Saccharobesus litoralis: one gene and its partner. The protein of the gene in region 1 interacts with the protein of each later gene in a pairwise test. Links are inferred from orthologs where the notes say so. Each region holds a gene or a part of one and is shown on either strand. Other genes may lie near its edges.

The links.
Region 2: the proteins of C2869_RS21135 (region 1) and mrcB interact in binary tests that used the Escherichia coli proteins (3 or more experiments, as listed by UniProt). The link is inferred for Saccharobesus litoralis from one-to-one orthologs.

Annotation. Positions count from the first base shown.
Region 1 is NZ_CP026604.1:5,511,263-5,516,014, forward strand. What follows is about bases 1,754-4,752. They hold C2869_RS21135 (peptidoglycan D,D-transpeptidase FtsI family protein), read right to left. Parts: upstream 4,125-4,752; coding sequence 2,382-4,124; downstream 1,754-2,381. Other genes in these bases: C2869_RS21130 (UDP-N-acetylmuramoyl-L-alanyl-D-glutamate--2,6-diaminopimelate ligase), read right to left, coding at 1,754-2,389; ftsL (cell division protein FtsL), read right to left, coding at 4,121-4,450; rsmH (16S rRNA (cytosine(1402)-N(4))-methyltransferase RsmH), read right to left, coding at 4,443-4,752. Also shown: C2869_RS21125 (UDP-N-acetylmuramoyl-tripeptide--D-alanyl-D-alanine ligase), read right to left, coding at 1-866; more of C2869_RS21130, read right to left, coding at 863-1,753. UniProt on the Escherichia coli protein: Essential cell division protein that catalyzes cross-linking of the peptidoglycan cell wall at the division septum. Required for localization of FtsN.
Region 2 is NZ_CP026604.1:3,263,763-3,275,006, reverse strand. Bases 3,289-6,361 are described here. They hold mrcB (penicillin-binding protein 1B), read right to left. Parts: upstream 5,962-6,361; coding sequence 3,616-5,961; downstream 3,289-3,615. Other genes in these bases: hrpB (ATP-dependent helicase HrpB), read right to left, coding at 5,958-6,361; C2869_RS11660 (GIY-YIG nuclease family protein), read right to left, coding at 3,289-3,589. In the rest of the region: C2869_RS11685 (FKBP-type peptidyl-prolyl cis-trans isomerase), read left to right, coding at 1-73; ubiquinone biosynthesis accessory factor UbiK, read right to left, coding at 207-485; gmhB (D-glycero-beta-D-manno-heptose 1,7-bisphosphate 7-phosphatase), read right to left, coding at 536-1,093; bifunctional D-glycero-beta-D-manno-heptose-7-phosphate kinase/D-glycero-beta-D-manno-heptose 1-phosphate adenylyltransferase HldE, read right to left, coding at 1,118-2,566; C2869_RS11665 (D-sedoheptulose-7-phosphate isomerase), read right to left, coding at 2,566-3,153; more of C2869_RS11660, read right to left, coding at 3,272-3,288; more of hrpB, read right to left, coding at 6,362-8,411; thpR (RNA 2',3'-cyclic phosphodiesterase), read left to right, coding at 8,413-9,042; C2869_RS11640 (cytochrome b), read left to right, coding at 10,590-11,111; C2869_RS11635 (YceI family protein), read left to right, coding at 11,125-11,244. UniProt on the Escherichia coli protein: Cell wall formation. Synthesis of cross-linked peptidoglycan from the lipid intermediates.

The DNA of each region.
Region 1 (4,752 bases):
GCTGCCAACGCATTTGCGATGTTGTGAGCTCCCGGTAATTGCAAATTAATGGCATAGCCTTGACCTTGAAAATTCAGTTCAAACTGGCTAGCAAAGGCATTCATACTCATGTTACTGGCATACAAATCGGCTTGTTCGTTTTGCAGGCTAAACAAAGTGACGTTTAGTTGAGCCAAACGGCTTTGCCATTGCTGTTTAAATTCGCAATCATAATTGACAACCGCTTTGCCACTTTCAGACAAGCCGCTATAAATTTCACCCTTTGCTTGCGCCACACCACTGAGTGAGCCAAAGCCTTCTAAATGCGCACCCGACACATTGTTAACTAAAGCAACATCAGGTTTAACTAAATCGACACTGTAAGCTATTTCACCAATATGATTAGCGCCTAGCTCAACCACAGCATATTCATGCTCAGCGGTGAGCTCTAATAGGGTTAAAGGCACACCAATATCGTTGTTCAAATTACCTTTAGTTGCCAACGTATTGCCGGCTAGCTGACATATAGACTGTAATAATTCTTTAACTGTGGTTTTGCCACAACTGCCTGTTATTGCGATTGTTTTAACATCACACAGGGCTTTAACACCTTTGGCTATTTTGCCTAGCGCCACTCGCGTATCATCGACAATAATTTGCGCGACATCCGCGTCAACTTCATGTTCAACCACTACGGCACTAGCGCCAGCGCTAACCGCTTGTTCAATAAACGCATGCGCGTCAAAGCGCTCACCTTTTAATGCAACAAACAAGGAGCCTGTTTCAATTCGGCGAGTATCGGTACTGACTTGATGGATCTGGTGATCTGAGCCTTTCAGTTGCCCTGATGTCATTTCAGCAATAGCTAACAGAGATAAATTAATCATGCGGCTTGCTCCATGAGTTGTTGCACATACTCTCGTTCATTGTAAGCGTGCTTTATCCCTGCTATTTCTTGGGTTGTTTCATGACCTTTACCGGCAACCAAAATAATGTCTTGCGCTTGTGCCGCTTGCACGGCCGACTGAATAGCCAATTTGCGGTCTAACTCAACAACAACTTTTTGCTTATCTTGGTCGCTTATGCCCTTTAAAATAGCTTTAGCGATTAATTCAGGTGACTCAGAACGCGAGTTGTCATTAGTAACAAAGATTTTATCTGCATACTTAGCGGCAATTTGCCCCATCACAGGCCGCTTATCTGTATCGCGATCACCACCACAACCAAAAACCACAAACAATTGCCCTTGCTCGGTCAAATGACGGCGACAAGCCACTAAGGCCTTTTCTAAACCGTCTGGAGTATGAGCAAAATCAACAATCACATTAGGTTGACTGTTTTTCCCAAAATGTTCCATACGACCTGCTATCGGTTTAACTTGCGCAAAAGCCTTTGCAATATCGGCAAGCGAGTAATTCATTTCCAATAAACACGCCATGGCAACCAACGCATTCTCAATATTAAAATCACCATAAAAAGGTAAAAATAAAGATGCGGTTTCACTTTCTGAGCTAATAGATAATTCAAAACCATCGGCTTTAGCGTCAGCTTGGGTAACTATCAGATATCGCCCGTGCGGATTGGTTTGATTTAAAAAATAACTGTTTTCATCACTAGCCACTCGACTAACAACCCGCACCGACTTTGCTCCACTCATGACTTGATGAGCTAACTTTTGGCCCCAAGAGCAATCTAAATTAATGACAACATCTGCGCTCTCGTAGTCACTAAACAATTTTGTTTTAGCCGCAAAATAACCTTGCATATCGCCATGAAAATCTAAATGGTCATGCGACAAATTAGTAAACGCGGTAACCTGAAAAGCCAAACCCTTGATACGTTGCTCAGCCAAAGCATGGCTTGATACCTCTAAACAACAAACATCTTGCTGCTTAGCAATAGCCGTCAATAAATCATGTAACTCAATGGCAACCGGTGTGGTATTTAACAGTGGTTGTAATTTATGCTTGGTTTGCACACCTAAAGTACCAACATAAGCCGCGTCTCGATCCAGCAACAACAAGGCTTGAAAAACCATATTCGCCACTGTTGTTTTACCATTGGTTCCTGTAACACCAATCAAGGCTAATTCAGCAATATCGGCTTGACTGACGCAGGCCGCAATGTCAGCTTGTAGGTGTGATAAACGCCAAATAAAAATGACGGGCACTGAATTTACGGTTTGTCTAACCCCATGCTGCGACGATTCATCTGCATCCGCTAGAACAGCGACAGCACCTTGCTGAACCGCCTTAGCAATAAAATTACGACCATCAAATTGAGCGCCTTTTAGCGCGATAAATACTGATTGGTTATTAACTTTGCGTGAATCTAAATGCAAATGCTCAAAAGCAATACTCGGCAAATTCACTTGGCAAATGTCATTGAGCATAGTCAAGGATTTAGGCACTTGGCTTTCCTCCCTGACTCTTGGCAATGGTGATTGTGTCTTTTTCGTTATCCGGTAATTCATTAAGAATGCGCATCGCACCTTGCACGACTCGGCTAAAGACAGGCGCGGCAACCGCACCTCCGCCATATTCATCACCTTTAGGGTTATCAATAACCACAACGGTAGCTATACGTGGTTTACTCACTGGGGCAATTCCGGCAAAGGTTGCGTAATAATCACTACCGTAACCACCTGCAATCGCTTTACGTGAGGTTCCGGTTTTACCGGCAATTCGATAGCCTTCAACCGCAGCTCGCGTACCCGTACCACCTTCTCGAGTCACTTCTTCCATCATGCGTAAGACTTGACGTGTGGTACTGGCCGCATACACTCGCTCGCCTTCAGGTACGGTATCTCGCTTTAAAATGGAAAGAGGGCGTTGAATGCCCCCAGCTGCTACCGTCGCGTAAAAGCGCGCTAATTGTAATGGCGTCACTTGCAAGCCGTAACCAAACGACAAAGTGGCAAGTTCAAAGTCCGACCAGCGCCGCCTATCATGCAGCACCCCCTGACTCTCGCCAATAATCAAACTACCGGTATCATTGCCAAAACCGGCGTTATAAAAAGTATCCAAATAATTTTGCGCTGGCATAGAAAGCGCGAGTTTAGTCACACCGACATTGCTCGATTTTTGTAAAATCGACACTAAATCCATTTTGCCGTGATTACGCCCATCACGCACAATACGGCCGCCAATGCGCATACGCCCTGGTGAGGTATCAATTAAATCTTTCGGGCCAACTGAGCCAAATTCCAAAGCCGACAACACCACTAAAGGTTTTATCGATGAGCCTGGTTCGTAGGCATCTGTTACTGCGCGATTACGTGCATTGCGAGCTGAATAGGTTTGACGATTATTCGGGTTATAAGACGGGCTATTAACCATGGCGAGTATCTCACCTGTGTTGACATCCACCATCACCACAGAGCCAGAATCCGCATCATGATACTGCACGGCTTTTTTCAACTCTTGATAAGCTAAGGCCTGAATACCTTGATCAATCGATAAGGTAACGTCTTGCGCTGGACTCGCATCTTCTTCAGCCAACACTTTAATAACTTGACCACGTGCATCTTTCATCACGTGTTTTTTACCGTTTTTACCCGTTAGCTCACCATCAAATAAGCGCTCGATGCCTTCAATACCCACATCATCAATATTGGTTAATCCGACAATATGGGCACTCACTTCACCATACGGGTAATAACGCTTTGACTCTGGACGCAAGTAAACACCGGGAATATCTAATTTATCGACATACTCAGCCATAGCAGGGGTAATTTGACGACCTAAGTATATAAACCGCCGTTGCTTTTCAATAGCGGCATTGACCGTGCCCAACAAAGATTCAACCGGTGTTTTTAATACATCAGCTAAGGCTCGCCATTCTCGCTCTCGGCTCATACCGTTATGGCGTTTGATAATCACAGGATCGGCAAATACAGTGTTAACCGGCGCTGATATAGCGAGTTCTAAACCATTGCGATCTTTGATCATGCCACGATGAACGCGATCGGCTAAATAGCGATGTGTACGTGCATCACCTTGTTGACGCAACATATCAGGCTGGATCACTTGAATGTAAGCGGCTCGCGCAATAATTGAAGCAAACACAAGCAAGATCACGCCAAAGACGACATAAAATCGCCAGCGCCCTACAGCTTGCTTTTGTTTATTAATTCGCTTATTCATTCAAGTTCGATAATTCGTTCTTCAGCCCTATCTGGGCGTTTCATTTCTAATTGCTTCGTTGCAATTTGCTCAACTCGGCTATGCTCAGACAACGCATTTAGCTCAAGTAACATGTGGCGCCAATCGACACCCAATCTATCTTGCTTATCTTGTAACTTTTGTACTTCTGTATTTAATTGCCGGTTTTTCCAAGCAAAATATACCACTGCGTATGCACTCGACATGACGCACAACACAAGAAAAATAACCAACTTGTGTTCTAGCCAATCTTTAATAATCAGCCAGGCTAAATTTGGCTGTTTGGCTTGCTTATCTCGGCTAGCCACTTAAACGTTCGGCAATCCGCAGTACTGAACTGCGTGCGCGCGTGTTCAGTTCAATTTCTTGCGCTGATGGCTTGATTGCCTTCCCTATGGTTTTAAATTTAATATGCTTACTCAACTCATCATCAGTAACAGGCAAGCCGCGCGGCACAGCTTTCGCCTTACTTTGCTCAGCCATGAAGCGCTTAACAATGCGATCTTCTAATGAATGGAAGCTAATCACCGACAAACGGCCACCCGGTGCCAAAATATCAATCGAATTGGCTAACGCTTGTTTAATGGCATCTAGTTCACCATTAACTTGA
Region 2 (11,244 bases), 2.2 Mb from region 1 along the record:
CAAGCACGGCCATGTACATCAAGAAAAAGCAAGCTGCTGCAATGATTCAGGTTGTAGTAGTAATAAGCACTAATTAACCAGAGTTGAGGTTAGTTATCAGTTTAGATTGGCGTAACAATCAATTTTAAATAAACGTTTAAATTAATAAAAAGCCCAAACCGATAACCTGTTTGGGCTTTTCTCTTTAATCTATTAATAGCAGACTGCTAATCTTGCTGCTCAATTTTACTTGAGGCACCAGCGACTATTTTCTGCTCTAACTCTGCAACTTTCGCTTCCAAGTCTACTAATTTTTCACGAGTGCGCATCAATACCCGAGTTTGTACATCAAACTCTTCGCGACTCACCATATCAAGCTTATTTAACTGGCTTTGCAAAACTTGCTTAGTTTTATCTTCCACTTCTTCTGCAAATTTTTTAACCCCAGTGGGCAAGTTATCTGTCACTTGCTTAGCAATTTCTTCGAGTTTTTTGGTATCTATCATAAGAAAATTTTCAATAAGAGTTTAACGCTACGCTTCCTAAGGGTTGCGCACTAATTCAATACACCTAAATTAAATATTTCATTTAAGGCTTCGATACGATGTGTTGCTAGTCCGAGATCATCTTGACCTCGACTATAGTGAGAGTCGAGTAAAATACGAGTACCTACCCCAGCTAAATCTGCGGCTTTCATATCGGATATTTTATCGCCAATCATTATCGACTTAGCTATATTTATACCTTGCCGTTGTGCCGCTTCTAGGATCATACCTGGTTTAGGCTTACGACAATCACAATCTGTTTTGTATTCATTAACCGCTTTTTCAGGGTGATGCGGGCAAAACATAATGTCATTAATTTGCACATCATTAGCAGCAAATTGATCAACCATCCATTCGGTTAATACGTCAAAATCATGCTGTGAAAAATAGCCTCGCCCAATACCAGATTGATTGGTGACGATAATCAACGAATAGCCCTTAGCTTGAGCGGCTTGGCATATTTCAAAAATACCGTCTATAAATTCAAATTGATCTATCTGGCTAACATAGCCATGATCAAAGTTAATAACCCCGTCTCGGTCAAGAAACAGAGCTTTATTTTTAGCCAAGTTAATCACACGCAAACACCCAAGCTAATTTTTAATCTTGTTAATGATATTCGTTGTGGAGCAACCATCAACAAACTCAATTACTTTCACTTCACCGCCATTATCCCAAACTATATCAGCGCCAACAATGGTATCAGGCGTATAATCCCCACCCTTCACTAATACGTCAGGCTTAACCTGTTTGATCAAATCGTACGGTGTATCATCATATTCGTTGCCATTGACTTCGCCAAAAGGGATAACCCAATCAACGGCTTGTAATGCTGTCATCACGGTAGCGCGTTGCGCTAACGGGTTAACTGGACGGCCCTCACCTTTTAAACGGCGAATGCTTTCGTCAGTATTTAAACCCAGTACTAATCTATCACCTAAGGCTCGTGCTTGTTCTAAATAAGATACATGGCCCGCATGCAATATATCAAAACAACCATTAGTAAAAACGATTTTTTCGCCACACTGACGGGCAAATTCAATATGTTGTAACACATCTTCAAATGGCACTTGATAATGTTGTTGAGCCTTATCCCGAGTTTGATTAACACGACGCATTAGCTCCTCTGGGGTCACACAAGCGGCACCTAATTTACCCACAACAATGCCGGCAGCTAAATTGGCAAGTTTAGCGGCTAAGGCAGGCTCAGCACCAACCGTTAGGAAACAGGCCAAAGTTGCAATAACCGTATCGCCAGCACCTGTTACATCGTTCACTTCCAACACCTGAGCAGGTAAATCGACCTTGTGCTGGGCATTAATTAACGACATGCCCTGCTCACTACGAGTCAGTAACATATTATCGATATTATGCTGGGCGATTATTCCACGTACACTCTGTGCTATCGCGTCTTCAGAACCCGATTCACCACCAGCATCAATAAATTCTTTCAGGTTTGGCGTGACATAACTGGCTTTCGCATATTTGGATAGATCTTTAGCTTTAGGGTCGACTAAGACTAATTTACCCAATGCTCGCGCATCAGCTATCATTGATGTGACGTGGGCTAAGGAGCCTTTATTGTAGTCCGAAAATACCACGCAATCATAATTGGCTACAACTTGCTTAAACTTTGCTTGCAACGCATTGGCGGCTTGCAAACTAAATGTTTGCTCAAAATCTAAACGAACCACTTGTTGCTGACGACTCAATACACGTAGCTTAGTTATCGTAGGCTGTTCCGGCTGCTCAACTAACTGTGAGTCAATGTTATCTTTAATAAGCTGTTGCTTTAAAATTTCACCATTTTCATCCGTGCCAATAATGCCAAGTAAGCCAACTTTGCCATCTAAATGAGCAATATTACGCGCAACGTTGGCTGCGCCACCGACTTTATCTTGGCAGCTCGCCACTTTAACAACTGGAACTGGCGCTTCAGGTGAAATACGCGACGTATCACCTTGCCAGTAGCGGTCCAGCATAACATCACCAACCACCAAAATATTGGCTTGTGATAAACGTTGAAAATAACTCAATTCCATTAGCTATCTGATCCCGCTGTCACTAATTCGTCAATCGCTTCACAGATATAATGACCAATAAAAATATGCGCTTCTTGAATATGGGCGGTCACATCACTGGGAACAATTAAACTCAATTGCGCTATATCTTTAACCGCACCGCCGTCACGCCCAGTAAACGCAACACTATATGCACCAATATTATTAGCCGCTTCCAACGCTAAATTAATATTAGGGCTTTGACCTGACGTTGTAATGCCTATAACAATGTCTTCAGGCTTAGCGAGCGCCTCAACTTGGCGAGCAAAAACTTGGTTAAAACCATAGTCATTACCCCCTGCGGTTAAGATAGATGTGTCTGTAGTGAGTGCAATAGAGGCTAAAGCTCTGCGTTCTTTTTTATAACGAACGACAAACTCAGCCGCAAGATGTTGGCTGTCAGCTGCACTGCCGCCATTTCCCATGAAAAGAATTTTTCCGCCCTGCTGCAACGCTTGATAACAACGTTGAGTCAACTGAGATATTTGCGGAGCAAGCACCGGAAGTTTAGCAAAAACATCTTGATGCGCTTGTAAATTACGCTCAAATAGTTGCTGCAAATCAGTCATATATGATTTCTTACTTGAAAGATGGCAGCGCTTCAACATCACTGCCACACTAAATATCAATTGACTAACTATATCAATTGGCAGCGCAGAATGCATGAGGCTGGCGACAAATATTCTGTTATTTTGTCGCTAAAATTTGTTCTAACTCAGAATAATTTGATTGTTGATTAACCAACTGACATTTGCGTTTACGGCTTAACTTTTTGATTTTAGGCTCGATTGCTGCAGCCTGACGATGAGTTAAATTATTAAGTTGCCAAGCGACTTTCACAGGTTGGCGGCCTCTAAAGTATTTAGCGCCCTTACCGGTTTGATGTTGTTTAAAACGCCGTTCAACATCATTGGTGATCCCACAATATAAGCTCGTGTCGCTCGCCAAAATCAAATATACACTCCACTTTTCTCTTGCATCTAACCTAGCAAGTGAAATGTTCATTTTTTCAATTTCCTTTACCGTCACACTTACCAACCCAATAAATCGTCAAGCCAAGATTTTTCTTGCGGCTTGTTCGGGGCGGCAATAACTTCTTCAATACTCGGCGCATCTTCACAGGCAATTGGCGCAGCCAACCCATATTCAATAACAGGTAATAACAAAGTATCAGGACAACCAGGATCGACATGATATCCAGAGTCACTGCTGAAGTAGCGCATCGCTATACTTTGTGGTTTAGGAACCACTAAACTGACAGGTTGACGTTGCTTTTGATATTCACCAAAAATACGTAAAGCGCCTGACGAACCGGTCAACTGAGTACTGGTATTATCATCTTTGCCTACCCAAATCACCGCCAACTCGTTCTGATCATAACCAACAAACCAAGAATCACGTAATTCGTTTGTCGTACCCGTTTTACCTGCAAATCGAGTTTGACTATACATATTACCCAACCAGCGCGCGGTACCTTTGCGCGTAATTTCTTGCATGGCATAATTGATTAAGTACGCGCTTTCAGCAGTCAAAACTTGGCTTTTTGCTGTCTTATTTTCCGCCACTTTTTTACCCTGAAAATACACGCCTATCACAGCATTAAGTGAAAACTTATACCCTTGATTGGCAAGCGGCTGATAAACTTGAGCAACTTCAATCGGCGCCATTGAAACCGAGCCTAACAACATGGCTGGATACTGCGGAATAGGTGAATAGGCCCCCAACTCTTGCAATTGTTGTGACACTGAACTTAAACCAAGGCGCATTCCCAAATTAACCGCCGGTACATTACGACTTGTCACTAAAGCGTCAAGTAATGTTACTTGCTGTAAGAAGGTTTTATCATAATTATGTGGTTGCCAAACTTTTCCTAGATCACTGGTTAGGGTAATAGGTTTATCATCTATTAACGTGGCTAAGCCATATTTTTCTGGTTGACGAAGCGCGGCTAAATAAATGGCCGGTTTCACTAACGAGCCTATATTGCGTTGAGTATATAAGGCTCGATTAAAACCATTGTAGTGGGCTTGTTTATCACCAATAATAGCTTTGATCCCACCAGTTGAGCTGTCAACTAACACGACAGCGGTTTGCAAATCACTCACTTGCTTCTTAGACTCTAGCAAAGGCAGCTGTTTATCAATTGATAACTGCGCACGACGCTGGGCGACAGGGTCAAAATGAGTGTAGACTTTTAATCCATTAAATTGATGCGCTTTTTCTTTTAACAGTAATTTGAGTTCTTGCTTTACCTGCGTCATGTAACTGGCATATCGACCGCTTGACACTTTTGCCAAATCAATAATTTTCAACGGCTTTACCACATTCAATTCGTACTGCTCTCGACTCAGTAAGCGATTTTCCACCATTAAACGTAATATTAAATCTCGTCGTTCAAGCGCAATACGCGCTTTGTTTCTTGGGTTATAATAAGACGGACCTTTAACAATACCAACCAGCAGCGCTATTTCGTCAGGTGCGAGTTCATTTACATTTTTACCAAAATAAAACTGCGCAGCTAAGCCAAAGCCATGAACCCCTCGCGCGTAATTTTGTCCTAAATAAACTTCGTTAACATACGCTTCTAAAATCTCTTCTTTACTGTATTGTGCATCCAGTAATAACGCTATATAAGCTTCTTTTAACTTACGCCACAGGCTCCGCTCGTTAGTTAAAAACATATTTTTAACTAACTGTTGAGTTAATGTACTTCCACCTTGCACTGTACGACCTGCTTTTATGTTTTGCAGCAATGCTCGAATAATGGCTAGCGGAGATACGCCATGATGTTGATAAAAATGCCTGTCTTCGACTAACAGTAAGGTTTCTTTAAAAAGTTCAGGAAAATCAGCCAATGCAATAAAATCACGATCTTCTAAAGTAGACGTTTGTAACCTGTCAATCACATAGGGCTCTAATCGAAATGCGGTAACAGTCGAATTTATCGTCAAATCTGTTACCCGCTTTATACGGTTTTGTTGAAAATCAACTTTGAGCAAAGTGGCCGATTGTTGTTGCTCAACCTGCTGTTTTGCCACAGCGTAGTCAAATGCGCGTCGGTAAACTACAATACTTTGTAATGTAAAACTATAATCCCCCGGCTGACGCACCTGCTTAACCTTACGGTAATTTAACCGCCCCAAATATTCCTGCAACGCGTTAGCATTAATTGCGTCTCCCGTTGTGAACATCATAGGAGCACCCAATACTTCGATGGGCAATTGCCATTTATTACCATCAAATTTGCGTTCAATTTGTGCATCTAAATAGATGCCCCAAAACGCCAAAATACAAATAAAAACTAAGCTGAGTTTAATGAGAAAAAAGCAACAACGCACAGGCCAAGATCGCCTTGGCTGGATCATTTGTTTACTCACGAGTTAGTCCTTTGTCTTTTAGTTTGTAATCCCGGTTCAGCATGTTGTGGTTCGTCTGGCCAAAAATGCTTGGGGTATCGACTTTTCATGTCTTTTTGCACGTCTTTATAACTACCTAACCAAAAACTATTGATATCGTTAGTCGTTTGAATGGGACGTTGCGCTGGCGATAATAACTCCAGTGTTATTGCTATTTTACCATCAGCAACACAAGGATGCTGTTGTATTCCATAACAAGATTGCAATCGTAAACTGGTTTTAACTGGGTGCTCCCCTGCATAGTCCAGTCGATAATGATTACCATCCTGTGTTTGCCATTGGCTAGGTAATGCCTGTTTCAACCAGCTTTGCTGTTCATATTGTAAGCCACTGGTAACACAGCTTATCAAATCTAAATTCAATAATTGTTGCAGATTCTTTATTTGCGTTAAATGTAGACCAAACCAATGTTGCGCGTTGTTTTGTAACTCGTCGCTAGTGACTACACTAGGAAATAATGTCGAATTAATTTGATTAGCTAAACGCAACCGAGCCAATAACTGCTGCAGCTTTTCACATTGCTTAAACTCTTTAAACCCTTGGTTTTGAATATATTCCAACCAAGCTTGTTGCAGTTGCTGGGTACTGGGTTTAGATGTCATTAAACGTTTGTCTAACTCCAAGTTGCCATAACGCACAACTTCATAAAACTGCAATTGACCACTTTTATTATTTATTTCTAAATGGGTTGTTAAATTAGCTGCAGGTTCAATATATTCAGCAACATTTTGCTTGGTTAATGCTAGGTATTGGCGGATCACACCGGAAGCTTGCTTATCGGAAAAGCTAGCGCCTAGAACAAGGATAAATTCAATGTCTTGACTTATATGACTTTCGGCAGGAACTGAAACCGCAGTACCTGAGGCCATTAGATATCCTGCACCGCGTTTTTTGGCCACTCGCATAGGATAAGCCACCAAGGCTGCTTGCACTAGCTCATCTGGAATGATGTGATTAGGCGTATACTTATCGCTAGTTCGCCAGCGTTTAAGCAAACCTTTAATGTTGGAGTAGTATTTATAACTCGATTGGATCTGATTTATCACGTTAATATCATCTCGTCCCACCTGACCTCGAGGCATTTGTTCAAACAACCAAGCCGCGAGCACTTGAGAAGAATAGTTCGCTTGCTGACGAACTAACGCGATATCAATAGGTAAACCTTGTGAAGCTATACGTTGGCCTAACAAGGTAAGCTTGTTTTTCCCCAATTGCTCGGTTATCAACCCTTGTTGTTTCAAATAACTAATAGCTAGGTTAATTTGGCTATCACTAGGAAGTGTTGGCCAATTGAGCTCGGTAAAACTTTGGGCTCCCCAGTTAAGTAACTCTAGGTACACTTCGCTAATATCTGCTGTTTCTATCTCAGCTGGGTATTGTGTGCGCATTCTTTGCTGTTCATCTCGTGACCAAAGCCGATAAGCTATCCCCGCTTCGATCCGCCCTGCGCGCCCCTTGCGTTGCTCTGCTGACGCCTGAGATATCCGCTCGGTAAATAATGTACTAAAACCATTTTTGGGATTAAATCGCACTCGCTTATGTGTACCGCAGTCAATCACAATTTTAATGCCCGGAATAGTTAAACTGGTTTCTGCAATATTGGTCGACAATACCAACTTTCGCCTTCCTTGCTCATCCAAACTTAAAATTTGTTGCTGGTCATTTAAAGCAAGCTGGCCATGTAAACTCTGACAAACAATGTCTGCTGGCAGAATAGGCATCAATGCGCGCTGCGCTCGATTGATTTCACCAATACCAGGTAAAAACACTAATATATTTCCCTGTTGATCTAATGCCTCACGCACGACCTGTATCAGCTTGTCTTGCCATGACATTCTGCCCATAGGCCGATACGCAACCTCAACAGGAAATTGACGACCTTCTGTTTGGATCAATTTGGCTGCGGGTAATATTTTTTGCGCTAGTGGCAAATCTAATGTCGCGGACATCAAAACGAGCTTTAAATCATCTCGTAAACCTTGCTGAACTTCATACGCAAAGGCAAACGCCATATCGGCTTGCAATGAACGCTCGTGAAACTCATCAAACAAAATTAAATCGTAACCGCTTAGCTCTGGATCACTTTGCAACATACGGGTAAGCACCCCTTCCGTTACCACCTCTAAGCGGGTCGCGGCAGACACTTGCGTTTGCCCGCGCATTCGCAACCCTATTGTCTCACCGACTTTTTCATTCAAGCAGCTCGACATATAATTGGCTACTGAACGGGCAGCAACACGCCTTGGTTCAAGCAATAAAATTTTACCCGCAACCACATTTTGCGTTAATAATTGCAAGGGCAACCAAGTTGATTTACCAGCACCAGGGGGGGCTTGAATAATCAATTGGTTATCAAGAGAAATGGCTTGCTTTATCTCAGAAAAGCTAGACTCTATAGGTAACAAAAGCACATTGGGAAAACTAACCTTAGGTGGCCGCTATCTTAGGCCAAAACTGGTTAAATTAACAGGTATGAAACAGGACAATTATCAGAAGCGCTTTTTTATTGGTATCCAAGTACCAAAAGACATCTCTCTCGCAATAAGCCAATGGCGAAGACAAGCGTTTTCTGTATATGAACATACTCGCTGGCAGGCTGTTCACCAAAATGATTTACATGTGACGTTAAGGTTTTTAGGTTGCCTTAATGATAAAGAGGTAAACGAATTATCCACGTGCCTATCTCATTTACCCGTTCACTTTTTTACTATTGCAACACAAGCTCTTAATTTGTTTATAAAACCACAAGTTTTATACCTATCTACAAGTTGCAGCCCCAGTCATTTACATCTATTTGACGTTATTAACCAAACTATTGCACAACAATTCCCCGAGCTAAATAGACGTATCCAATATACTCTTCACGCAAGTTATCAACCCCATGTTAGCCTTTTTCGTAAAGTTAAATCACTACCTTTGTTAGATCCTCCGCCTGAATGGCTTTGGTCTGTTAATCAATTTCATTTGTATCAATCACAACCAAATTCTGATGGAAGTAAATACCAAATTTTAAATAGCTTCCGCTTAGAACCTAAACACTAAATTTGAGTGATGCATATATTTTATCCCAACCCTTTGTAAGTAATATCTCACAAAATCGTAAGATAACTAGGTTAATTCAACTTGAATTTAACTACACAAAACAAAAAATAACTATATTTTACATAAACTTACGTTGATTTATTTCAAAACACTAATGATACAATCACTATTTTTTGGTTATGGTGGCCTAGTAAAAAAGTTTCAATAACATAGACTTATTCATGTCGAAACGGTGCTAGGAAAGCAATTCAAGGACAATCGGCATTAAGGAAAAATTAGGTAACAGGAATAGGAACAACCGTAGGAAGCGGTTAGCTAAGGACAGTAGGGAAAAATGGAACAACAAGGAAGGTAATTGCAGGATGCAATCGCTAGGAAAGCAAAAGGAAAATGTTTGCATGAAGCAAACCACGGACAAAAAACCGATATGGATGGGGTCTGGTTTGGATGACCAGTCATTGTTAACAGGATAGAACAAGAAACCAAGCATTGGATGCGTCAAGGACACGAATGGATAACAATGGTGACAGCATGGCTGCTGTTTCGTTATAGGATGTAACATAAGGGCTTTTTGAGTTAGCGCGTATATACAGGATATTTTTCATCAAGGTTGATGAGCGCGCCTCAATATAAGCTACCTCATTTCTATCATTTTCATTTCACATTGTGTTTATCCCCTTTCATTGCTAATGATTTCCTCCAATGACTCATTTTCCGAGTCACTACAGTTTGTTTATAACTTACCTTTAGTCATCTGAATTTTTAAAATCACATAGTTGATATTGCTATTAACGCGGTAAAATATTACCAATTGCGTTATATGCAGGTAGCAATGTAAGAAATATCTCACATTTACGTAGGAAAATCGGGAAAGATCTGACGTCCCACACCATAAAAAATTTAAAATAGCCTTTTATTTCATTACCTTATCTGCCAATTTAAATTATGAAACCTTAATGACGACTATTTTTATTGATTAAACATGATGGCAATAAAAAACGAATTTAATACACTAATCATCGTCGAAAAGGTGCTAGGACGGCATTTGAGGAAGTAAGACACGGTTTGGTAATAAGGTAATAAATTCAGGACAAAGCAGGATACAGCCTAGGAAAGGCTTTAGCAGGAAGCTCAGGAAATAATGGACAAAGTCAGGATTGACTAGGATACAGTTGGATTAAGCAATGGAATGTAGAAGCAGGACAGCTTAACGGAATACTCAAGGAGTTTGAGCAAAAGGACAACATGAAAAGAAGGATTGGGATAAGGATTTAGTCATAGGAAGACAGAAGCAAGGTTGCATAAAGGAGTATCATGGAAGAAGTATTAGGACGATACAAATACATTTATTAAGCGCGTTAAACACGGATTTTACATCAGGTATGATGAACGCGCCTCCTCTTTAAAGATAACACCCCATCATTCACGCTGCCGCAGTGATATAACCATATATGTAATTAAATCAAAAATTTAAACTATACATTGCACTTTTTTACCGATTTAATCGTATATAGTTTTGATTAAATTATTTGCGGCAATCGGTAGGCATGACTAAATACTCAATTTTAACCCGCATATTGCATTGGCTAAGTGCGATAATCCTATTAAGCCTGTTTGCTCTAGGCACTTGGATGGTTGATCTCAATTATTATCACGACTGGTATAAAACAGCGCCTGATATTCATAAAAGCCTAGGTATGCTACTCTTGCTAATCACAGTCATCCGACTAATTAACATAACTCAACACCGTAAACTCACGCTCTCGCCCGATATTGCAAAATGGCAAGTACTCATCGCAAAAGGCACTCATTGCCTTCTTTACTTACTGATATTCTGCTTACTCGTTTCAGGTTACTTAATTTCAACCGCCGACGGTAGAGCTATCTCTATTTTTGGTTTGATTGACATTCCAGCACTATTAAGCCAAGGAGAAAGCCAAGCTGAACTGGCTGGTTTAGTTCATGAATATCTAGCTTACAGCATAATTAGTCTTGCTATTGTGCATGCTTTAGCCGCATTAAAGCACCATTTTATTAACCGTAACGACACCCTTAAACGTATGTTATAAAGGAAAAACCACTATGAATAAAACCATTATCGCCAGTGTGTTGGCATTAGGAACATCTATTTTCAGTACTGCACAAGCTGCTGACTATAAAATAGATACACGTGGCGCGCATGCATCAATTGAATTTAAAATA